DNA from 2 places in the Eubacterium sp. CAG:161 genome. Region 1 is predicted to be linked to the other one. Evidence: a T-box and tRNA genes for the amino acid it is inferred to sense, from the RefSeq annotation. Region 1 holds a T-box; the other holds one or more tRNA genes.
What was found. The T-box of region 1 lies ahead of thrS (threonine--tRNA ligase). A T-box ahead of a tRNA ligase gene usually reads a tRNA of that ligase, here a tRNA-Thr.
Positions count from the first base shown of each region.

Region 2: it has a tRNA-Thr gene. The T-box ahead of thrS (threonine--tRNA ligase) is inferred to sense a tRNA for this amino acid. The anticodon was not compared.

Region 1 covers NZ_HF991865.1:14,297-35,093, reverse strand. The annotation lists gene Q5O30_RS06105 (class I SAM-dependent methyltransferase) at 1-223, opposite strand, end outside; gene dnaG (DNA primase) at 239-1,999, opposite strand; gene Q5O30_RS06095 (deoxyguanosinetriphosphate triphosphohydrolase) at 2,021-3,028, opposite strand; tRNA gene Q5O30_RS06090 (tRNA-Leu) at 3,352-3,436, shown strand; tRNA gene Q5O30_RS06085 (tRNA-Leu) at 3,502-3,586, shown strand; gene Q5O30_RS06080 (DUF4340 domain-containing protein) at 3,770-4,420, opposite strand; gene Q5O30_RS06075 (Gldg family protein) at 4,420-6,705, opposite strand; gene Q5O30_RS06070 (ABC transporter ATP-binding protein) at 6,705-7,766, opposite strand; gene rplT (50S ribosomal protein L20) at 7,984-8,340, opposite strand; gene rpmI (50S ribosomal protein L35) at 8,404-8,601, opposite strand; gene infC (translation initiation factor IF-3) at 8,633-9,127, opposite strand; gene Q5O30_RS06050 (DUF1540 domain-containing protein) at 9,410-9,727, opposite strand; gene thrS (threonine--tRNA ligase) at 9,803-11,764, opposite strand; T-box leader at 11,841-12,037, opposite strand; gene Q5O30_RS06040 (Ig-like domain-containing protein) at 12,132-13,220, opposite strand; gene Q5O30_RS06035 (hypothetical protein) at 13,437-14,570, opposite strand; gene guaB (IMP dehydrogenase) at 14,705-16,159, opposite strand; gene Q5O30_RS06025 (DUF6106 family protein) at 16,256-16,750, opposite strand; gene Q5O30_RS06020 (DAK2 domain-containing protein) at 16,777-18,453, opposite strand; gene Q5O30_RS06015 (Asp23/Gls24 family envelope stress response protein) at 18,483-18,842, opposite strand; gene rpmB (50S ribosomal protein L28) at 19,084-19,269, opposite strand; partial or broken gene Q5O30_RS06005 (hypothetical protein) at 19,780-20,797, opposite strand, start outside.
Region 2 covers NZ_HF991874.1:336,580-341,581, reverse strand. The annotation lists gene ilvC (ketol-acid reductoisomerase) at 1-943, opposite strand, end outside; gene ilvN (acetolactate synthase small subunit) at 1,010-1,492, opposite strand; tRNA gene Q5O30_RS11630 (tRNA-Thr) at 1,685-1,757, shown strand; gene Q5O30_RS11625 (ketopantoate reductase family protein) at 1,858-2,772, opposite strand; gene hflX (GTPase HflX) at 2,845-4,077, opposite strand; partial or broken gene Q5O30_RS11615 (MATE family efflux transporter) at 4,087-5,002, opposite strand, start outside.

The DNA of each region.
Region 1 (20,797 bases):
CATTTGACTGAATAGTTTCTATCTTGTCGCTAAGACCATGAATCGCAATATTTTTGTCCGCTATTTTTAGAGGACCTTCATTAATATCCATGGCATAAACCTTACTACAAATAGAATTTTCTACTAAATATATAGGCACATACCCATGGTCTGTACCTATATCTGCGACTTTTTTTCCTTTAGTAACCATACCGGCCACTGCTTTTAATCTTTCTGAAATCATATATTAACCACTCATCTAATTTAATGAAACATGTATTTTCTGTAACATGCTCTGTTCTTTTATTATCTGTTGTAACTGGGCAATATCCGATGCCTCAGCCGCCTTTTTGTCAAGACTCTCTTTTTTGATTTTTAAAACAGCATCATTTATAGCCTTTTCCTGCTCTGCCAAATCTAAATTAGCTCTTATAGGTGACACGAAAAGTTCTGCCACCATTTTATGTTCAGCTTCATCAGTAAAATAATTCATAATTTTGGCAGGATTTGCCTCACCATTTTCCATTTGCTCCCAAAAAAGTGAAGCAACCTTTCTGTAGAAATCGTCTATAAAATCCTCAGGGGAAATAACCTTTGCCACCTTGTTAAACCAATCCGTTCTGTCTAGAACCGAAGCTAAAAGTATTCTTTGAGCCTGCATAGAAGCATCTTCTTTTTTTTGTTTTTTCTCCTGATAATCTTCGTAGGTTTCCTTTTCTTCCTTACCTACATAAGTAAGTCCGGTCTTTTTTACCAGCTTGGCGAGACCATCCTTTGGTATTTTAAAAATCTCACACACAGATTCTATATAATTTTCCCTTTCAATTTCATCGTTAAAATCAAGAATCATTTCAGCAACCTTTTTATGAAATGCTGTTTTTTCCTGCGGGTCAGACATATTGTATTTTTTTTGTTCCATGGCAACCTGAAAAATAAAATAATTTGTGGCATTTTTTATTCTCTCTTCATATGCCTCTTTTCCCATTGCCTTAATAAATTCATCAGGGTCCTTATAAGGTTTCATGGATAAAACCTTAATTGACAGTCCCACATCCCTTAAATAAGGGATTGCCCTGAGAGCCGCCTTTATTCCTGCCTCATCACTGTCAAAAGTAAGAACAACCTCTTTAACATATCTTTTAATTAAAGATGCATGCCTTGATGTAAATGCCGTTCCAAGAGCTGCCACTGCGTTATTAAAGCCTGCCTGATGAAGGCTTATAACATCCATATATCCCTCGCAAATAAGCATATAATCCTTTCTGGAGCTTCTGGCAACATTTAATCCATAAAGATTACGGCTTTTGTCAAAAACCTTTGTTTCCGGGGAATTTAAGTATTTAGGCTTACCATCTCCCATTACACGGCCTCCAAAGGCTATGACTCTGTTATTAGCATCCATTATGGGAAACATAACACGATTCCAGAATTTGTCATTTACCCCACGTTTTTCGTCGTAGGTAAACAATCCTGTCTCTTTTAATTCTGAATCATTATAACCCTTGTTTTTTAAGTATTTGTAAAGGTTATCGCTATATTTATCAGAATATCCCAGACCAAATCTTAATATAGTTTCATCAGATAACTTTCTCCCTGAAAGATAGTTATATGCCAGCTTTCCTCTTTCTGACTTTAACAGATAGTGATAATATTTGGCGGCTTCTGTATTTATTTCAATAATTTTTGTTTTTAAATCCTTTTCCTGCTTAGCTTCTTTTGAATATTCCATCTTTGGCAACTCAATGCCTGCCCTGTCAGCCAGCACCTCCATTGCTTCAATAAATGTATAATTTTCATATTTCATCAAAAAAGATATTACGTTGCCCCCTTCGCCACATCCAAAGCAGTAATACATCTGTTTATGGGGTGATACGGAAAAAGATGGTGACTTTTCATTGTGAAAAGGACAAAGTCCAAAATAGGAACTGCCTTTTTTCTGTAATTTAACGTAATCCCCTATCACATCAACTATGTCATTTTCCGTTCTTACCTGTTCTATAATATCCTCTGAGTAAAACACTTTATCCTCCTAAATGCCTTATCACATATTCCATGATTTCGGCACAAATATTTTTTCAAATACGGCAACTGAATACTGGTCGCTCATTCCTGCAATATAATCACAAACCACTTGTTCCGGATTTTCTCCCTGCTCATTAATCAGATAAATAAATTCCTGTGGCAGCTTATCAGTATTGTGAAGAAAATAATCAAACATGATTTTAAGCATCTCCGTAGCTTTGGTTTCCTCACTTTTTGCCCTTGGATTAGTATACACGCTTTTAAACATATAACTTCTAAGTCCCATCATGGCATCATGTACCTGCTTTGACATTAAGATATCGTCTTTTTCATAGCTGTTTTCCACTATGTCGTGAACTAATTTATCCAATCTCTTCTTAGTAGTATCTCCTAATATTTCCCTGTAAACCGGCGGAATATCTTCTTCACTTATTATTTTTCCTCTTACAGCATCATCAATGTCATGATTAATATAAGCTATTTTATCAGACAATCTCACAACCTTTCCCTCAAGAGTTGAAGGATTTCCACTGGTTCTATGATTTACAATTCCGTCTCTTACCTCTTTTGTAAGATTTAACCCTCTTCCGTTGTTTTCTAATATTTCCACAACACGTATGCTTTGAAGATAATGTTTAAATCCTAAACTACACACTTCATTAAGAGTTCTTTCTCCTGCATGGCCAAAAGGGGTATGACCCAAATCATGTCCCAAAGCAATAGCCTCCGTTAAATCTTCATTTAAATCAAGAGATTTAGCTATGGTTCTTGCTATCTGGGATACTTCTAACGTATGGGTCAGACGGGTTCTGTAATGATCACCCATAGGCGACAAAAAAACCTGCGTCTTATGTTTCAATCTTCTAAAAGATTTGCAATGAATGATTCTGTCTCTGTCCCTTTGATATACTGTTCTTATATCACAAGGTTCCTCATACCTGTCCCTTCCCTTGCTTTCACAACTTAATGCTGCATAGGGACTTAGTGTCTTTTTTTCCAATTCTTCATTTTTCTGTCTGATATTCATAATCTACCTCCGAAAAATGCTCATATCCGGTACCAATACGCATCTACCAATATACATTTTAGTATACAACACATTTTATTATTAATAAAGAGTTGAAAATTTAATGAGAAAGAGCGTTGCATGGAAAAGTTTGAATTTTTGATGGATGTAAAATCGATGAGTTATGTCTGTTTAGAAGAAAATTTTTATTCTATTGTTTTTAGGATATGTTTTTATTATTTTTGGGCTTTTGTGGGAATTTTTAAGTTTTTTTAACTTTTTTAAAAAAAGTGTTGACACTCCCTTGGCATTATGGTATTATTTTTCTTGCGTTTGAAACGTATGCGGAAGTGTCGGAACTGGCAGACGAGCAAGACTAAGGATCTTGTAAGCATTGCGCTTGTGTGGGTTCAAGTCCCATCTTCCGCATTTTGTTTTTCAAAATGGAAGTCTTTGAGACTTCCATTTTATGTATATAAACAAATATCAATTATGCAGTTGTGGCGGAATTGGCATACGCGCATGATTCAGGTTCATGTCCGGGTTAACTGGGTGTGGGTTCAAGTCCCATCAACTGCATCAAAAATCCTTAAAAGTTGTAGTGTCATACTACTGCTTTTAAGGATTTTTTGTTTGTTAAAAGCTATTCTCCAGCCCAATAGCCTATACTTACCTCCGAAACGCCGACAATGCCTGCCCATAGATACAAAAACTGTTATGCCGGTACCTTCAGCAACCAACACAACAGCTCTTATCTCTTATTTATTCACTTGTTTTCTCTATACCCGCTTCTCCTAAAGTGGTTTCTTCTGCCTCTTTTCCTGTGGTTGTTTCCTCTACCGTTGTAGTTTCTTCTTCCTTCATGTCATCAACAGTCTTAGAAAAAGCCGTTACTAAATCAGATGATATAACATATACATTGTCATCGCCCTTTACCATCATATAATATTTGGTTGAATCATACGGGTTTGCGTTTCCAATGTATATAATATACTCTTTTCCATCCTTGTCTGTAACCTTGATTGTATTTGTAGCAGCGGCCAACTCATCTCCTGACTTTATGAAGCCATAATCTTCTTCACTGCTTACATTATCAATTTTATCCTCTGCGTCTATTTCTGCCAGTTTTGACAGCATTTCAGACTCAATGGTACTCTTTTTAAGTTTCACGTCTTCCTGACCTGAAATTTGCCATTTTCCGTCATTTTTCTTAATTTCCAAGGTACTGTTACTTAACACATAAGAAAAACTCTTTACATCCTTGTAGTCATCTAACTGAAAAGCAACTATTTTGCCTGCTTCTTCTTCCTTTTTTTCTTTCTTGTCAAAGTGACTGCTCATAACAAAATATCCAACAATGCAGACAACTAAAACAACCACAATGACGCCAAACTGAATAAACTGTTTTTTCATTAATATCTTCTCCTTCTAACCCATACTGCTATTCCTGCTAATAACACAATAATAGGTACCACAATTGCAATCAGTATTCCGAACAATCTTGTGCCTGACTCTGTAACTGTAAGTGTAACCGGAGTCATGCTTTTAGCCGGTACGGATATTGTTTCAACATCCGTTTTAATATATTCTTTTAACGCATTATTTACAATCTGTGTGTTTGAGCTTTGTACCATATTATCTACAGTATCCGCAAGAGAATATACTGAACCGAATACCAACAGATTCGATGTGACAGATGTAGTTGTTTCACTATTAGATGAATCTTCATTTGTTGTTTCTTCGCTTGTTTCAGCTTCACCGGTTGTCTCTTCGTTTCCTGTTGTTGCTTCCTCTGACTTGCTACTCTTGTCACCTGATGTTTTCTTAGTTATTTTTTTTGAGGCAGAAACAACTGTATCAAAAGGTCCTGCCACATCACCTTTTCCCTTCTCATAAGATGTAGCATTAGATGGATTTGTCTTTAATACGGAATTGTCAGAAGTTGATGCTAATGCAGTGTATGAAGCACTTGTATCATCACTTTCTGCCTTCTTTAATCCCATAGTATATGGTGTAAATATATAACTTGTAAGTCCTGATGCATAACCTGTAGAACCTTCAGCAAATCCGTAGAATGGGCCATACTGGGTTGCATAACGTGAACTGTCGTTTTCTGCCACAAGACCATCATAAACCTTAACATTATATTCCTCTAAAATAGAATAGAAATTAGGCTTATCAACACCAACACTGGCTTTTGCCTCTAATGCGGCGATTACATTTCCACCTTCCTTAATGTAGTTCTTTATTACATCAGCTTCATCCTTTGAGTAATCTGTTTCAGGTCCTAGCAAAAGAACTGCTGAACACTCATCAGTAGAAATTGACGATTTGCTTAACAAGTTAATTTCTTTAATTTCACAGTTATACTTTGAAATTATATCCTTCAAATTCTCCATTGTACCAAAATTATTAGAATCTGATACTATTTCGTTATGACCTGTAACCTGATAGATTTTATAGGTAGAATTTGAACGTACATAAGAAATCGCACTATCTAACTGTCCTTCACAGTCATAGGTTGTAGATGCAGATGCACCTGAATAATATGCTGAATTATCTGTAACATAAATGTTATTGTAATCAACAACCTTTGATTTTTTATTTGATGCGTTGTATACAATAATACTTCCGGCTGTTGGTGCAGTATCAGTGTATGTTTTGTAGAAGTTAGGGTATCTGTTTGTATCCTTATATTCTACTTTTATGTGTTTTGATGCTGTTTCGTATCTTGCTAATGTCTTTTTAATTGTAGAATCCACTTCTGACTTAGAAGCCATAACATATAAGGTAATATCCTTATCAAGTCCCTTTAGCATTTTCATTGTATCACTTGAAATAGAGAAAAGGGATGTAGATGTCATATCCGCTGTTGCCCATGCTTCTTTAGATGTTATGGTACCTGCAATAAGGTTTACAAAAACAACCAATGCAACTACAACAGCTATAAAACCTGTACTGAAAATTCCCGTTCCAATAAATTTCTTTGATACATTCCATCTTCTCTTCTGAATTGACTGGCATGTAAGAAACAAAAATACAGCTGTTAAAGATATGTAGTACACAACATTTGACAAAGTAATTACACCATTTAAGAAATCCTGCATAGGTGAATATAAATCAAAACATCCAAGAATTTTTGTGAGAATATTTCCATCTGACGAAATCATGGATGTAAGAGAACCCATTAAGTAGCCAAGAAGTAAAACTACAATACTTAATATTGCAGATATTACCTGACTTTCTGTTAATGATGAAATAAACATGCCAATGGCAATAAATGCAATTCCGTAAAGGAATAATCCGAAAATATTAGTATATGCTGTCTTAAAAGGCATATTTCCGAATTTTGACAAAATCACCGGGTATAAACACATTATAAGAACCGGTATGGCAAAAATCGTTGTTAGTGCCATAAATTTTCCCATTACAATTTTTCCAACTGAAACAGGTGCAGTAAGAATTAACTGGTCCGTTTTGAGCCTTCTTTCATCTGCTATTATTTTCATTGTAAGAATAGGAACCGTAAATACCAGAATAAAGAGACTCTGGTATACCGGATACATACTTGTCAATCCATTTTGTAAATTATAGTATACAAAAAATATACCTGCTACTAATGTTGTAACCGCAATAAACAAACATGCGATAACTGATGTAAAATAAGATTTTAACTCTCTTTTATATATTGCAATCATTACTTATTTTCCTCCTTGTGGGATATTTCATTTAACGCTTCAACTTCCTTGTCGATATCCTCCTGAAGCTCCTTTTCAGCTTTGCTTTTACCTATTCTGCGCTTTTTCTTTTCCGGAGCTGCATAATCCTTCGTTAATTCAATAAATATGTCCTCAAGAGTCTTATGCTTAAAGTCCATCTTTAAAATAGGTAATCTGCTATTGGCACATGCATAAAAGATTTTCTCACGTACATCATTTTCCCTGTCACTTATAATTGTAAGGTTAACATTATCTGACTTATCAGATTTTGTCATTTCATATTTTCCTACATCTGATACAGTTCCCATCATAGCTGTAACTGCATCCTTGTTGCCTTTAATCTCCATTTCAAGAACATTTTTTCCTGCCATCTGGTCAACTAATTCCTTTTCGCTACCGGCAGCTACCAGACATCCTCTGGAAATAATATATATGTAATCACAAACCTCACTAATCTCTGATAAAATATGAGAGCTTAATATAACAGTATGTTTTTTCCCTAACTGCTTTATAAGCTGTCTGATTTCAATTATCTGTTTTGGATCAAGACCAACTGTTGGTTCATCCAAAATAATTACTTCCGGCATACCAATTAGTGCCTGAGCAATTCCCACTCTTTGCTTATAACCTTTTGACAGATTTCTAATCAGCCTGTTTTCCACTTGATCAGTCTTTGTCATATTTAAGGCATCCTCTATATTCTTTTCTCTTTTGCCTTTAGGTATCTTCTTAAGTTCTGCCACAAATTTCAAATATTCTCTTACAGTCATGTCCTGATAAAGAGGTGGCATTTCCGGAAGGTAGCCTACACACTTTTTTGCCTGTTCCGGTTCCTTAAAAATATCACGTCCGTCAATTTTTACCGTTCCGGAGGTTGCCCCTATGTAACCGGTTATAATATTCATTGTAGTAGATTTTCCTGCTCCGTTTGGTCCTAAAAACCCGTATACCCGTCCCTTTTCAATTTTTAAATTCAAGTTATCCACGGCTAAGTTATCGCCGTATTTTTTCACAAGATTTTCAATTTCAATAACGCTCATTAATATGCCTCCTACTATTTTAAACCTCATTGATAAATATTATATTTTTATAATGTGTTTTAAATTAGTAAAATTTGTGTTTTAAATTAGTTTATTTTGTGTTTAATTTGTGACCAATGTTACATAAAATAATTTTACTATAATAAAAAAAGACCTAAAGTGACCATTAATCACTTTAAGCCTTTTTATTAATTAGAATATATAATTAAAAAATATATTATGCTAATTTTTCTTTAGCTGTTTCAACTAACTTTGCAAATCCTTCTGCATCATTAACTGCCATTTCAGCTAACATCTTTCTGTTCATTTCAACGCCTGCTAACTTAAGTCCATACATAAACTTGCTGTATGAAAGTCCGTTAATTCTTGCAGCAGCATTAATTCTTGCAATCCATAACTGTCTGAACTGTCTCTTCTTCTGCTTTCTTCCTGCATATGCGCTTGTCAAAGCTCTCATAACTGACTGCTTCGCTACTCTATACTGTTTTGATCTAGCTCCTCTATAACCTTTAGCGAGCTTTAATACTCTATTATGTTTCTTTTTAGCGTTCATTCCGCCTTTAATTCTTGCCATTTCTATTTCCTCCTACACTAGATTAAAATGCACTGTTCCAATTCACCTTCTAATCTGAAATAATTACAGATAAGGTAAAATTTTCTTCATGTTCTTTACGTTTGTAGCATCAGCTGTAGTTGCTTTTCTAAGATTTCTCTTTCTCTTAGCTGATTTTTTAGTTAAAATATGTGATTTGTAAGCTTTATTTCTTTTAAGCTTTCCTGTACCTGTCTTTTTGAAACGTTTTGCAGCTGCTCTGCTTGTCTTAATTTTTGGCATGTCTTATTCCTCCTTAATAATCATCTAAAGCTTAACGCTTTTTTTCTAAAAACATTGTCATGTTTCTGCCTTCTAATTTTGCCGCTTTGCTAACCTGCGCAATGTCTTCTAACATTTTTGCAAAGTCATCCAAAACATGTGCACTACTACTAATATGAGCCATCTCTCTTCCTCTAAAACGAAGAGTAACCTTTACCTTATCGCCTTTTTCAATAAACTTTCTGGCATTATTTGCCTTAGTTTTTAAATCATTGATTTCAACGTTAGGTGAAAGTCTGATTTCCTTTGTTTCAACAACATGTTGTTTCTTCTTGGCTTCTTTCTCTCTCTTCTGCTGTTCATAACGAAACTTACCATAATCCATTATTTTACATACAGGTGGCTGAGCCTTTGGAGCAATCTTTATTAAATCAAGTTCAGCTTCGTCTGCTAACTTCTGTGCATCTCTTGCAGACATAACGCCTAACTGCTCTCCATTTGTTCCAATAACACGAACTTCTTTATCTCTAATCTGTCCGTTAATCATTAATTCGCTAATAGTATTGCACCTCCAAATTATTTTTCATTTTCAAAACAAAAAAGTGGATAATCCAAACAGATTATCCACTAAAATACAAAAGAAGTGATAAATAAAAATCATTACCACATATAAACCTCGACTCGCCTAATGCGTCTGGGTGAGGGTGGATACCCTGCTTGATTTCACAACATTAGTATACTACCATCATCACTTTTAAATGTCAAGAGTTTATATATATTTTATTTTATTAAATTTTCCGTAACATACGTTCATCACCAAAGGTAATGCTTAGCATGTACATTCAAAGCTTCCACATTCTGTCTGGCTCTGATGTGTTGCACCATTTCCATCAATGGTAATCTGGGATGCATGACATTTACAGTTATCGTTAAATGTGCATCTTACTGCATCGCATCTTACATCAACTGATCCTTCAGGTCCACAGTCACACTTAGAAGAAAAGTTATCTCCCGCTTCCCTAAAATCACCACAGTAGGTTGCATCTGTAACTGTTGCATCTGTACCTCCTACTTTAATGCCATCTCTACAGCACATTGACTCCTTGTTATAGTAACAATTTTTAACAGTACAATTTAACTTTGTCATAATAACCTCCACAATATTAATTTCGGTAAAAACCGATACTAATATTGTGGATTTTTTATTATTAATTATTCAAAACTATTTGCTTTCTTCCATCTCAACTTTTCTGATTTCTTTAGTATCAATTTCCTTACAAATCTGCTCAATAAAAGTATCTAAACTCTTAACACCCTCATCTCCTGCAAATCTGCTTCTAACTGATACAGTACCATCTGCTTCTTCCTGCTGTCCAACCACAAGCATATATGGAAGTTTATCAAGTCTTGCTTCACGAATCTTATATCCGATTTTTTCAGAACGTGAATCAACTGTAACATCAATGTGTCTTGCCTTTAATGCTTTTGCTACAGACTGAGCGTATTCCTCATATTTTTCTGAAATAGGAAGAACTCTAACCTGTTCAGGACAAAGCCATGTTGGGAACTTTCCGGCATATTTTTCAATAAGCCATGCCAATGTTCTTTCATAACATCCGATAGAAGTTCTATGAATAATGTAAGGTCTGACCTTATCACCTTTTTCATCAATATAGTACATATCAAACTGTTCAGCTAACAATGCATCCCACTGTATTGTAATCATTGTATCTTCCTTGCCGTATACATTCTTTGCATTAATATCAACCTTTGGTCCGTAGAATGCAGCTTCTCCCACGTCTTCTACAAAAGGAATATTAAGTTCTGTTAAAACATCTCTGATATCCTGTTCTGTTTCGTTCCAAACTTCCGGTTCACCAATATACTTATCCTTATTTTCAGGATCCCATTTTGAAAGATGATATGTTACATCCTCCTCTAATCCTAATGTCTGGAGACAATACTGAGCAAGGGCTATACAATTCTTAAATTCCTGTACCATCTGATCCGGACGAACAATTAAATGTCCTTCTGAAATAGTAAACTGACGAACTCTTGTAAGTCCGTGCATTTCACCTGAATCTTCATTTCTAAACAATGTAGATGTTTCACCGTATCTGCAAGGAAGATCTCTGTAGCTCTTCTGACTTGCCTTATATACATAATACTGGAACGGACATGTCATAGGACGAAGGGCAAAAACTTCTTTATCATTCTCTTCATCTCCTAAAACAAACATGCCCTCTTTATAATGATCCCAATGTCCTGAAATACGATATAAATCTGATTTCGCCATAAGTGGTGTCTTTGTACGAACATATCCCCACTCGTTATCCTCTAAATCCTCAATCCATCTCTGGAGCTTCTGAACCATTTTTTCTCCCTTAGGCATTAAAAGAGGAAGTCCCTGTCCAATTACATCAACAGTTGTAAATAATTCCATTTCACGACCTAACTTATTGTGATCACGGTTCTTAGCATCTTCTAACTTTTCAAGATAGCCGTTAAGTTCATCCTTGCTGTCAAAGGCTGTTCCATAAATCCTCTGAAGTCTTGCCTTATTTGCATCACCTCTCCAATATGCCATAGATGATGAAGTAAGCTTAAATGCCTTAATTCCCTTTGTAGACATAAGGTGTGGTCCTGCACATAAATCAACAAATTCACCCTGACTATAGAATGAAATAACTGAATCTTCCGGTAAATCCTTAATAAGTTCTACCTTATATGGTTCATTTCTATCTTCCATGTATTTAATTGCATCTTCACGGGGAAGTGTAAATCTCTCAAGTTTAGCACCTTTTTTAATGATTTTTTTCATTTCGGCTTCAATCTTGTCTAAATCTTCCCTTGAAAATGGTTCACTGTCAAAATCATAATAAAATCCATCATCAATTGATGGTCCAATGGCAAGTTTTGCATCAGGATATAAATTCTTTACAGCTTCTGCTAACACATGTGATGTTGTATGTCTGTAAGCTGCCTTTCCAGCTTCATCCTTAAATGTAAGAATATTCAATGTACAATCCTTGTCAATAGTTGTTCTTAAATCAACAACTTCTCCGTCAACTTCTCCTGCGCAAGCTGCTCTTCCTAATCCTCCTGCAATGTCATAAGCAATATCATTAACTGTCATTGCCTCTGCATATTCTTTTACTGAGCCGTCTTTTAAAGTAATTTTCATTTTCCTGGTCTCCTTATCCATTTATTTTTTGAAACATAAATAGGTAATAAAAAAAGCCCCTGTTTATGTTTCCATAAACAGGGACGTAATATACGCGGTTCCACCCTGATTGCCAAATAAATTGGCCTCTCATTACGATTATAACGGAATCACCGTGCTTGATTAGAGCCACTCAGAGGTAGTCTTCAATTACCCTTCTGTAAGACACTTCCAACCATGGTGCCTCTCTCTGTTACCCTCCGGATAACCTACTGTCCTCGTCATCGTTTTAACAATTTTCATTATAACACCTTAACCGATGTTGTCAACCTGAATAATCTAAAAAATAATGCCATTTTTTCATTATTTTTCTTTTTTAATATACCAACTATTTAGTATAAAATTCCTGAGCAAAATACGTTTCTACACATGTAGTATTCCACTGATTTACATATTCTTTTGTATAGCTGCTTATACCAATATATGTAAAATCCCTGCTTAACATATTCTGTCTGTGCCCTTTAGAAGCATAAAGATTCTTGTATGCCATATTCACAATCTTCGCCCTTTTACTTGCCGCATCAAGATTGTATGACAGATTTTCGCCAATGGCACTTCCAATTTTAAATCCCACATCTCCGTATGCTGTCTTATAAGCTGACCCATTAGGTCTTGTGTGAGCAAATATCTTGGCAGCTTCCTTTGCACGTATATCAGCCACCTTTGTAACTTCACTTTTTAAAAGTAACGGCTTTACCTTTGTCTTAACTCTGTCTTTATTAACAAGGCTAAGCATTATGTAAATATTCCTCTGATTATAAACCTGATCTATATTGCTATAATTAGTTACCGTGACCGGACATTTAAACGTTTTACCACCACACTTTGCCATAACTGTACAACTACCTACTGCCTTTGCTGTTATTACTCCATTACTAACAGTTGCAATTTTTTCATTATTTGAACTCCATGTAATACTTCCACTACTATTTAATAGTTCTAATGTAAAGGTTCCATTCTGTGTATCTGAAATTACAGATTTTTCATCTTTATATGTTACACCATAAAGATTTATATGAACTTCCGAAACGCTAAATGTTGTGTCTTTATATTCAACCACTTTAACTACCTTTTTAGGTATCTTTTTAACTTTAACACTACATTTTAACTTTTTACCACCAACCTTGGCAGTAACTGTTGCTTTTCCAGCTTTCTTACCGTAAACTACACCCTTATTGCTTACCTTTGCAACTTTTTTATTTGAACTGTACCACTTTGCTTTCTTCTTTGTTCCTGTAACTTTCAGTTTTATTGAATAACCTTCCGTCATGGTTATCCATGAATAATTCAATCTTGCTTTAGCCTGCACTACACTAACATCACCGAAACAAATGAAAGCAAATGACATAATCCATATCATAAGCATTAAGATAGTTTTCGCACCCCTCTTGTTATAACTAAAAATACTCTTTTTCATATTTTTCCTCTTTTCGATGTAAACCTGTGCAGACATCAATAAAGCCAAAAAATTAGTCTATCCGATCATTTCTTCTAGACTAACTTTAGCATTTTGTATTGTTTTTGTAAACAAATCCTTATTGTTTTTTATTATTCTTTATTGTTTTATTGATAATTAAAATGCACTTTCGATAGTGCAAATTAGCATTATAGAAAGTGCATCCTTAAAAATACATTATTTTATTTTGTAATTGTAGCTTATTTTTGCATTATCAAATACATATTGCTGTGCCTTGTCTAACAAAACAGCTTCTTTCATTTCATCTTTGGTGTAAAGTTTCTTCATTTCCTCTACACTGTCAAGATTAACTTCCTCATATTCATTCTCATACATTTCTTCAATTTCATCATCTGAAGCTTCAAGTCCCAAATCCTTAACTAACTGCCACATAACGAGTTCTGACTTTACATTATAAGTATACTCTTCATCTAACTTTTCATCTGTATACTGATACTGTTTCTTATATTCCTCAACAGATATGCCTTCATCTTTAGCCTCAGCCTCTATATGTCCGTCAAGCTCTGCTACAATATCATTATACAAATCAGCCGGATATCCACTCATAGTTGCATTATCTACAACCTTCTTCCACAAACGTTCTTTAAGATTTGATTCTATAATGTACTGCTTTTCCCATTCATAAAGTTCTTTAGCAGTTGTAACACCATATAAATCTTCTAAATTTTCCTTAACCCACTTATCAGTAACCTTATTAACAACTAATTCAGATACATCTCTTACCTTAATTTCCAATTTAACTTTTTTACCTGAATAATCCTCAACAGAACCTGCTAATTCCTTTGCTTCATCGCCACTTACTTCTAAGGATAGCTTTTGTCCTGCCTTTGTTCCAATAAGCTTGTCATATACCTTTTTATCCGCAGCATCATCATTTTTACCAATATAAAAAGATGCTTCTTTCATAGATAAATCGTCAACTTTTTTATTGTCTATATACGCTACAATGTCCACATCTACCTGATCTGTTTCCTTTGCAGCTCTGTCAACCACATCATATTCGTTAGTTTCATCAGCAAGATTTTCGTCCCATTCTTCCTGCGAAATTTCATCCTCTATGCCTTTTACCTGACCTAACTTTATGTATTCTTCCGTATTATAGCCGACTTCCTTATTAATATCACTCTTTGGTTTAATAACCTTCGCCCAGTAAACTACATCGGCAAATACAGCTAATATAACCACAATGATAATAGGAACAATAAGCTTCGCCGGACTTATTTTCTTTTTATCCGTTTTTGCATTATCCTCAATGCTGTCATTAACATTATTAATATTGTTTTCTTCCACTACATTATCTCCTTTTGGTATTTTATTAAATTAATTCTTTGTAAAAAAAATACAAAGGATCCTTATCCTAAAAGACCCTTTGTATTCTATCATATATTATTAAATTAATACACCTTTTTCATATTTTTTTCACATTAAACTTCTGTAGTGTAGTTTGGTGCTTCCTTTGTAATATGAATATCATGTGGATGACTTTCCTTAAGGGATGCAGCTGAAATCTTAACGAATTTGCCTGTTTCCTTAAGTGTCTCAATATCCTTAGCTCCACAATATCCCATACCTGAACGTAAACCACCCATAAGCTGGAATACAGTATCTTCAAGACTTCCCTTGTATGCAACTCGTCCTTCAACGCCTTCAGGAACTAACTTCTTCGCATTTGTCTGGAAATATCTGTCCTTGCTACCATTTTCCATAGCAGCAATACTTCCCATGCCTCTGTATACCTTGTATTTACGTCCCTGGAATAATTCAAAATCTCCAGGTGCTTCATCACATCCTGCAAACATTGAACCCATCATACATACGCTACCACCTGCAGCAATAGCCTTAACAATATCACCTGAGAACTTAATACCACCGTCTGCAATAATAGGAACACCATATTCCTTCGCTACCTCGTAGCAGTCCATAATAGCTGTAACCTGTGGTACACCAATACCTGCAACAACTCGTGTTGTACAAATAGAGCCAGGTCCGATGCCAACCTTAACTGCATCTGCTCCTGCTTCAATTAAATCTCTTGTAGCAGCTCCTGTAGCAACATTTCCTGCTATTACCTGAAGATCCGGATATTCTGCCTTAATCATCTTTAATGTCTTAAAGATATTAGCTGAATGTCCATGAGCTGAATCAATAACAATAGCGTCAACCTTTGCTTCTACCAAAGCTTTAACTCTTTCCATTACATTAGCTGTGATACCTACAGCAGCACCACATAAAAGTCTACCCTGCTCATCCTTAGCTGAAAGAGGATACTTAATCTGCTTTTCAATATCCTTAATTGTAATAAGACCTTTAAGATTAAAATCATCATCTACAATTGGAAGTTTTTCCTTTCTTGACTTAGCTAAAATAGCTTTTGCCTCTTCAAGAGTAACTCCTTCCTTTGCAGTAATAAGTCCGTCTGATGTCATAGACTCTTTAATTAATTTATTTTCATCAGTTTCAAATTTCAAGTCACGGTTAGTAATAATTCCAACTAACTTTCTTCCTACAACAATAGGAACACCTGAAATTCTGAATTTTGCCATTAAATCATTGGCGTCTTTTAATGTGTGCTCCGGTGTTAAATAGAATGGATCTGTTATAACACCATTCTCAGAACGCTTAACCTTGTCAACTTCATCAGCCTGCTGTTCAATAGTCATGTTCTTGTGGATGATTCCAATACCACCCTGTCTCGCCATAGCAATAGCCATTCTGTATTCTGTAACTGTGTCCATTCCTGCACTCATCATAGGAATATTCAATTTGATTTTTTTAGTAAGATGTGTAGTAAGGTCTACCATGTTAGGTGTCACCTCTGAATACTGAGGTACTAATAACACATCATCAAATGTAATTCCTTCACCAATAATTTTACCCACTGATTTTTCCTCCTAATAGTTTAATATGAATTTATTGTTGAAAATACTAACACCGGAAAACCACTTTGTCAATGACAAAATGGTTTCCTAAAAAATTTATTTTTTTACGATACTCGGCTTAACATGATACATAGCATCTAATACTTTTTCGTTTGGTTCAAATATAACCTGCTTACGTCCATCTGAATCATTAACAATCATAGAATAGAGATTAGCGTTTCTGCATCTTGTTGAATAATCTTTCGTAATCGTATTATTAATTTTGCTCACAACTTCATCAGACATTGAAGGAGCTACAATTTCAGCATTTTTAATATCATAGCATGCAATTGTCTTTCTCTTTCTCTGACCCATAATCTTGTCAATGGATAACTCGCCATTTAAAAAAGAATACTCGTATTCCACGCTGGTATATCCCCAAATAATGTATGTTACATAAATAAGCAATGCTGTGATGGTAAGTCCTAATGCACCAATAATCAGCATACTAAATATACCTGCAAGTACAAAAATAATAGCAATCGCCCTCATTAAAATACCGGAAATACTTATTTTTTTCTTTACAATCTGTTCCACAAATACTTCGTCCATATTTTCCTCCGTAATCTCACCGCTGTTTATTCAACTGATGCTATATAATAGTAAACCGGCTGTCCACCTGAATATACTTCAACTTCTAAATCAGGTAATTCTTCGGAAAGCTTGGATGCCAAAGTTTGTGCTTCATCTTCCGTGACACCTTCACCATAGTAAATACTTACGATTTCAGAATCTTCATCCTGCATTTTCTTAATCATATCAACAGTTGTTGCTGTAATATCATCACCAACTGACAGGATTCCTTCATCGCCGATACCCATGATATTTCCTTCTCTAATTTCTTTATCATCAATAACCGTGTCTCTTACGGCATATGTGATTTCACCTGTTTTAACATAAGACATACTGTCAGTCATAGCTTCTTTATTGTCTTCTGCTGAATTATCCTCAACAAAACCTATCATTGCTGAAATTCCCTGAGGAATAGTCTTTGAAGGAATAACTATAACATTCTTATCCTCCACAAGGCTTTCAGCCTGATTTGCAGCAAGAATAATGTTTTTGTTATTTGGTAAAACAAAAATTGTTTCTGCATTGACCTTTTCTACAGCATTTAAAATATCTTCCGTGCTAGGGTTCATAGTCTGTCCACCGGAAATAATGTAATCAACATTTAATCCCTTAAAGATTTCATCTAAACCTTCTCCTACTGATACTGCAATAAAGCCATATTTCTTCTTTGGTTCATCTGTCTTTTTCTTTTCTTCTTCTGCCTTCTGCTGTTCAGCAAGCTTCTCAGCATTCTTAATAAGTCTCTCGTGATGCTCCTCACGCATATTATCAATTTTCATTCTTGATAATGAACCATATGTCAAAGCTCTGGTAAAGGCTTCACCAGGCTGGTTTGTATGAACATGTACCTTTACAATCTCATCATCAGCCACAAGAACAATTGAATCACCAATCGACTCTAAAAATTCCTTGAAGGACTTTTCCGTTTCATCAGACATAGGCTTATCTAAATTAATGATAAACTCTGTACAATATCCAAACTTGATATCTGCCTCTTCCATAGGTATATCGTCTTTATTAATGCCTGATGGCGCAGATACCTCATCAAGAGTATAATCAACTTCTTTGCCAAGGAATGCATCATATGCCCCCTTTAACACTGTCATAAGACCCTGTCCGCCTGAATCAACTACTCCTGCCTGTTTCAAAACCGGTAACATTTCAGGTGTCTGGCTTAAAACATAATCACCATGCTTTATAATTTCATCAATAACAACTGTCAAGTCATCAGTTTCACCCAGCATTTCACATGCCTTATCAGCCATGCCTTTAGCTACTGTAAGAATAGTTCCTTCCTTAGGTTTCATAACTGCCTTGTAAGCTGTCTCAACCGCCTTAACGCATGCTCTTGAAAGTACCTCGGTGTTAATTTCTTCGTACTTCTTAATTTCTCTGGTAAATCCTCTGAAAAGCTGTGACAATATAACTCCTGAGTTACCTCTTGCACCTCTAAGTGAACCTGTAGAAATTGCCTTCGCCATATTTTCCATGGTAGGCTCTGTAATTCCACCAACTTCCTTTGCTGCTGACATAATAGTCAAAGTCATATTAGTTCCGGTATCTCCGTCTGGAACCGGAAAAACATTTAGTTCATTAATCCATTCCTTTTTTGCTTCAAGGTTCTTGGCACCGGCTATAAACATCTTCTGCAAAGTCTTTGCATCAATAACTTTAATTCCCAAATTTTTATCCTCCTGAGGGTAAGACGTAATTAGTCTATTGTTCTTACACCTTCAACATATATATTAACTTTCTTTACCTTCATTCCGGTAAATTCTTCTATCTTATATTTCACGCTGGATATAATATTATCAGCTATAGTTGCAATATTAACACCATATGCAACTATAATGTGAAAATCTATTGTAATTTCATTATTTTCATCAATAACAACGTTAATTCCCTTAGTGGAACTGTCTTTCTTTAATAGTCTTACAAGACCATCCTTAACGCTTACCATAGCCATTCCTACTATACCAAAACACTCGTATGCTGTTTCACCGGCATATTTTGCAATAACTTCAGGGCTTATAAGTATCTGTCCTAAATCCGTGTTCATTTTTCCTTTCATATATTACCTCCGTAAATAGTAGTATCATTTAATTTATTCTATACAATATTGCAATTCAATATTGTTGTTTCCGTAACTTAAATTATTATACTATCTTTAACATGAAAATGAAAGCCATTTTTATAGAAAGCTACAGCAACACAATCTTTTGTAATGCATTCCTATACAAAGAAAGAGCAGACATAAAGATTCAATCTCTTATCCGCTCCTTCTTCTATTTATGCATAGTTTAAAATCTATACTACGCTCTTTCTACTTTTCCTGATTTTAAACAAGATGTGCAAACATACATTTTCTTTGCTCCGCCTTCAGTCTTAACTTTAACAGACTTTACGTTTGATTTCCACATTTTATTTGAACGTCTGTGTGAATGGCTCACAGCGTTACCAAAATGAGCACCTTTACCGCAAATACTACATTTAGCCATAATCGCACCTCCCTTTGTAAAAATTAGGTCAAACTACTTCATTGACCTGACACAAAGGACATTTTATCAAAACCAGATACAAATTGCAAGTATTTTCTAAAAAAAGTTTTGCAACGAGAATTAGAATCCACTTGCAATCCTCACATCACAGTTTTTTATTTACATCTTACATTTATTGTATTACATATATTTTGTTGTTAGGCTGTTTTAAACTATATACATTTTTGTATTCTTGCGTAACTATCATATGATGCATATTGTATTGTTACGCTTTTAAGATAACTATAATTTTTGAAAAGACAACTCTTTTGATAGCATAGTTTGAAAAAATATGTGAAGAGGTACTTTAAGAGTATAGTTTGAATGTTCTTCATGAAGATTTTTATACTATCATCTAGTTTGATAAAGAAAATACAAAAAAAATAATGGCTAATAAAGCTATAGAGGGTCCGACAATGCCAGCCCCTCTAAAACTTCAATTACTCTAAAGTAATCCTTATAATAAATATGTTAATTAAAATTCAGTGTTTTCCAACTTAAGAAATCATCAGATATAGTTTCACCCCAATGAGCCTTATCAATCTGTACATTGCCTACAGTTGCATTACCTCCTTCAACATTAACATTGGTGTACCACACATCACTAATAGTATTTCCCGATACATCATGCCAGTTATGTGTCCAACTTAAATCACTTCTGTTTACTGCATATGCTTCAATATCAATATCATTTCCATCTCCACCATTATCAGTTCCCTTTGCCTTATGATCAACATATACTCCATCATACGCTATATGGTAAATAGGTATATTATCACCATTATGAATAGTTGCAACTCCCTTATGGAATCTATGAACAACATCAATGTTTTTAAACAAGACATTATAAATCTTTGCATCTTCATTTTTATATCCGGCTTCGCACCTACTACTGCCGGCACCACCCATATCCGTTTCATATCCGATTTCCAAACACTGTGCTATGTCATTCCATACAGTACAATCTTCAACTCTAATGTCATGAGCATTAATATTATCATAGTTCTTTACAACTATAGAGTCATCAGATGATCTTACAAAACATCCATCTAAAAATACGTTATACGATGACTGTATAGTAATTCCATCACCATTAGATCTTGCTGATACCACATTTACGTCTTTAAATAATACATTATTGCTGTTTCTTATATTTACAGCCCATCCTGTAGGGTCAAGAATTGAAATACCAATAACCTGAACATTGCTACTTCCTAATTCTGTTCCACCTTTTCCGTTATTCTTTGGTGTATTTCCATCATAATAAACCGGTTCATATCCAACACTTACCGGATTTCTTCTGTTATTGCCTCCCCAAGGGCCCCAGTTATTTTGGGTAATTATTCCTCTTCCTATTATCTTAGAATTATTCATACAATGAACATATCCGTTTAAGACAGCTCCACCTTCAATCCAAAGAATTTTACCTTCCGGTACAACAAGGTCATCTGTTTTCTCATATGAGCTAATAGTTTTCCAAACATTATCC
Region 2 (5,002 bases), on a different contig from region 1:
TCATCATCTTGAAGTGTACCTGACGTCCTGCAGGTGACATATCAAGTAAGAATTCCTTAGCAAATGAACCGTCCTGAATGTCTGAAAGAATCTGCTTCATAGCCTTCTTTGTATCTTCTGTTACAATCTTAGGTCCTGTTATATAATCACCATATTCAGCTGTGTTTGAAATTGAATATCTCATTCCTGCGAATCCTGACTGATAAATTAAGTCAACGATTAACTTCATTTCATGAATACATTCAAAGTATGCATTTCTTGGATCATATCCTGCTTCACATAATGTTTCAAAACCAGCCTGCATTAATGCACAAACACCACCACAAAGTACTGCCTGCTCACCGAATAAGTCTGTTTCTGTTTCTGTTCTGAATGTTGTTTCAAGAACACCTGCTCTTGCTCCGCCAATTCCTAAAGCATATGCAAGTGCTAAATCTAAAGCCTTACCTGTAGCATCCTGTTCAACAGCTACTAAACAAGGAGTACCCTTGCCTGCCTGATATTCTGAACGAACTGTATGTCCCGGTGCCTTAGGAGCGATCATAGTTACATCTACATCCTTTGGAGGATTAATACATCCGTAATGAATGTTGAAACCATGAGCAAACATAAGCATATTTCCAGCTTCAAGGTTTGGCTCAATATCCTTCTTATACATATCAGCCTGAAGTTCATCATTAATAAGAATCATAATAATGTCAGCCTTCTTAGCTGCTTCTGCTGCTGTAAATACTTCAAATCCCTGCTTCTCAGCCTTAGCCCATGACTTACTTCCTTCATATAAACCAATAATGACATTGCATCCTGATTCCTTTAAGTTTAAAGCATGTGCGTGTCCCTGGCTACCATAGCCGATAATTGCAATTGTCTTACCATCTAATAATGAAAGATTGCAATCCTCCTGATAATAGATTTTTGCTTCTGACATAATTGTCGCCTCCATTTGTAAAATATTTATTATTTTATAAAGAATGTAATGTAAATATTAATTCTCTATATATAAACTACACTATTTAATTCCTCTTGCAAGACCTGTGATACCTGTTCTTACTAATTCTAAAATCTCATAATCTTCAAGAAGACTTAAAAATGCAGAAAGCTTTGACTGGCTTCCTGTAATCTCAATCATAACACTGTCCTTTGCCACATCAACAATATTAGCCCTGAAAATTTCAGTCACGGATATAATCTGCTGTCTCTGTGCAGGAGTAGTCTTTATCTTTACAAGAATAAGTTCCCTTGTAACTGAATTATTAAGTTCTAAAACATCAACTCTTCTGACATCCTCTAACTTTGTAATCTGCTTAACAATCTGTTCTAATATAGCATCATCACCTGTTACTACAATAGTCATTCTGGAATATTTAGGATTTTCAGTCTCTCCAACTGTTAAACTGTCAATGTTATATCCTCTTCTGCTAAACAAACCGGCAATTCTGTTAAGAACACCTGATGTGTTATCTACTAAAACCGATAATACCTTTTTATTCATATGTACATCCTCTTTTCTCAGATTTAATGCTCGTATAATCATAACACATATATTTTTACGTTTCAATATTTAGTGAAAATATTTTATTAATAAAATTTCATACATTCAACGAATTATGCAATTATGACATTACTAAAATATGTTATTGTAAAATTCATTAGAATATGTTATTATTTTTAAGTCGTATGACAGGCTGCCATGGCTCAGGAGGTAGAGCGTCGCCTTGGTAAGGCGGAGGCCACGGGTTCAAATCCCGTTGGCAGCTTTATTTTTTTGCCTTTTTTTAAGGTTCTCATCATATTTGAATCATTTGTGTTGCATTTCGTGTTGTATAAAATTAGAAACACCATATTGATATTCCTTTTTTATTTATTTTCCAATACACGTATTCCATGATAAAACATTTCATTTATCGGAGTAGGCACATTAAGCTCTTTACCCATTTTTACCACATTACCTGCAAACATATCTATTTCCGTTTTCTTCCCTGCTTCTAAATCCTGAAGGGTTGATGGTTTGTTCTTTTCAGGTATTGTAACTACAGTTTTGTTTTGTGCCTCTATTTCCTTTTCCCCTAAATCAATTCCTTTTTTTCCGGCAATTGCAGCCACCTCTCTCATGGCATTTATTCTAATCCAGTTTGCATTATCATCAGTTCTAAAAGCACCAAAAGGTATACCTAAAAGGGCACAGGTCATATTTTCTCCAATATTGCACATATATTTAAACCAGATTCCCTTTAACATATCTTCCTCAATGGAGTAGGGAATATCAGCCTTATCAAAAACCTCTTTTACCGCCAAAACCCTGTCTGTATACTGGTGATTTTCTTTCTCACCAAAGTGAATTTTTCCCCAATATGGATCAAAATCAGCCTTGCCATCCTTCATAACTACTGACATTCTCATAAATGAATATAAAACATGCTCATTTCCAAATTCTTTTATCAGACGTTCCTCACTGTCAACCCCATTTAAAAGTGACAAAATAAGGGTATTTTTCCCTACCTGATTTCTAATATCCTCGGTAGCCTGCTCTAAGGAATATCCCTTAACGCCAATTATTATTAAATCGGCCTCATCTCCCATTACATCAGGAGTAATTATTGGGAATTTATAATTTATTCCATTTACGGTGACACCTTTGTTTTCTAATCTTTCTTTTCTTTCACCATTGGCAATAACCCTAAAGTTTTCACCATAAGTTTCATATAATCTCGGTGCAAAAAATACTCCCATGGCTCCTAATCCGATTAAAGATATTTTTTCTATATGTTTCATTACAATGCCTCCTGTCCTTCTCTTTAATTGCTTCTTTTGTAGTCATTGTTATGCCTTTCGTTTCTGATATGTCTATATTCTGTCCATAATTTGCGAAGGTACATATGCCTTAAGATGTATTCCATCTTCTTTATATTCCTCGCTAAGTACCTGACCGTATTTTCTGATTATTCCTATTTTTCCTGCTTCTGAATAATCGTATACCTTTTCCACCATTACACGCATGGATTTCAAAGCTACCTCTATTGCGTCATTTATTTCATTTAATCCGATATTTTTCTTTATTGCAGCACTAACTGTGTAATCAGCATTAAAATCCCTTAAAACTGGCTTTTCTTCTACCTTATCTATTTTGTTAAATACCGTAATGATTATTTTATCTTTTACTTCAAGATTTTTTAGTGTTTCATAAACTGCATGGACATTTTTATCCATAGAAGGATTTGAACAGTCCACCACATGAATAATTATATCTGAATACTTTGCCTCTTCTAAGGTACTTCTGAAAGCATCTATTAAGTGATGAGGCAATTTTCTTATAAATCCGACTGTATCTGTCAGTAAAACCTCCTGACCGTTAGGAAGCTTATAATTTCTCGTTGTAGGATCAAGAGTTGCAAAAAGCTTGTCTTCCTCTAGCACATTTGCCGCTGTTAAAGTATTAAGTAGTGTAGACTTTCCGGCGTTGGTATATCCCACTATGGCAACCACCGGAACAGGATTGTCCTGTCTTTTAGCCCTTGTAACCTGTCTGTGGCTTTCCATATTTCTAACCTGTTCCTTTAGCTGGGATATTCTGTTTCTGATAAGACGTCTGTCTACCTCTAATTTCTTTTCTCCCGGGCCTCTTGTTCCTATTCCGCCACCCTGTCTTGAAAGATTTCTCATTCCAATAAGTCTTGTGGAACGATATCTAAGCTGTGCTAACTCTACCTGGATTTTTCCCTCGGCACTTTTTGCCCTTCCTGCAAAAATATCAAGAATTATAAGAGTTCTGTCCATTACCTTAACATCTAATTCATCTTCAAGATTCTTATATTGTGCAGGAGATAATTCATCATCACATACTATGGCATCTGCCTCTGTTTCCCATATTAAATCCTTTATTTCCTGAACCTTTCCTGAACCTACATAGGTAGTGTTATTAATGTGGTCTAAATTTTGGATAACTCTTCCCACAACCAATGCACCTGCTGTATTAACCAGCTCCTCCAGTTCATCTAAAGATTCCATTGCGTCATCTTCATTTCCTGTTGCCACGGCAACTAAAATTATTTTTTCCGTATTTTCTGCGGTTTCGTACATAAACGCTCCTTAAATATCATTTTTTACTATGTTAATATTTTTCCATTTGCCTTTTTTATACCTTATAAGGCTAAACAGTCCGTTTAAAAGCCATGTTATTCCCGTAGCATAGAATACTCCGTAGTTTCCCATGAAAGGTATAAGGGTAAGAGGATATGCAAAACCTACACGTCCTATACACTCCACAATTCCGGTAAACAGTGAAAATATTGCATCTCCGGCACCATTTAACACATTTCTGGTGGTATATATCATTCCCAAAAATATGTAAAAACAGCTTGTTATTCTAAGTCCGTCAACAGCCTGTTTCATAACCGTAGGGTCTTTTCCGAATATGGAAACAATCTGCGGTGTAAATATCCAGAATAAAAGCATTATGCTAATTGCAAATATTGTGGTAATGGTTGTTGCCGTGTTAAATCCTTTTTTTACCCTGTCAATTTTTCCGGCTCCAAGATTTTGTCCCGTATATGTAGATACTGCTGCCCCCATAGACATAAATGGCTGCTGGATAAGGGTTTCAATTCTTGATACTACCGTAAAAGCCGTGGTAAAATCTGCTCCATAGCTGTTTACAATTGCCTGTAAAACAATTAATGAAAAAGCAATAAGTGCATTTTGCAATGCTACCGGAATACCCAGTCTCATGCTTTTTCTAATTATCATATTATTGATTTTGAAATTTTCTCTTTTAATTCTAAAATATGAATTACTTTTATAAGCATATATTATACATGTTATTGCTGAAATAAACTGCGAAAACGCTGTGGCAACACCTGCTCCCACTACTCCCCAGTTATACACCAGCACAAAAATAAGATCTAATATAACATTAAGAATGCTGGCAAATATCAAAAAGATCAAAGGTGTCTTGCTGTCTCCCAATGCTCTTAAAATACCTGATACACCATTGTATAATCCCATA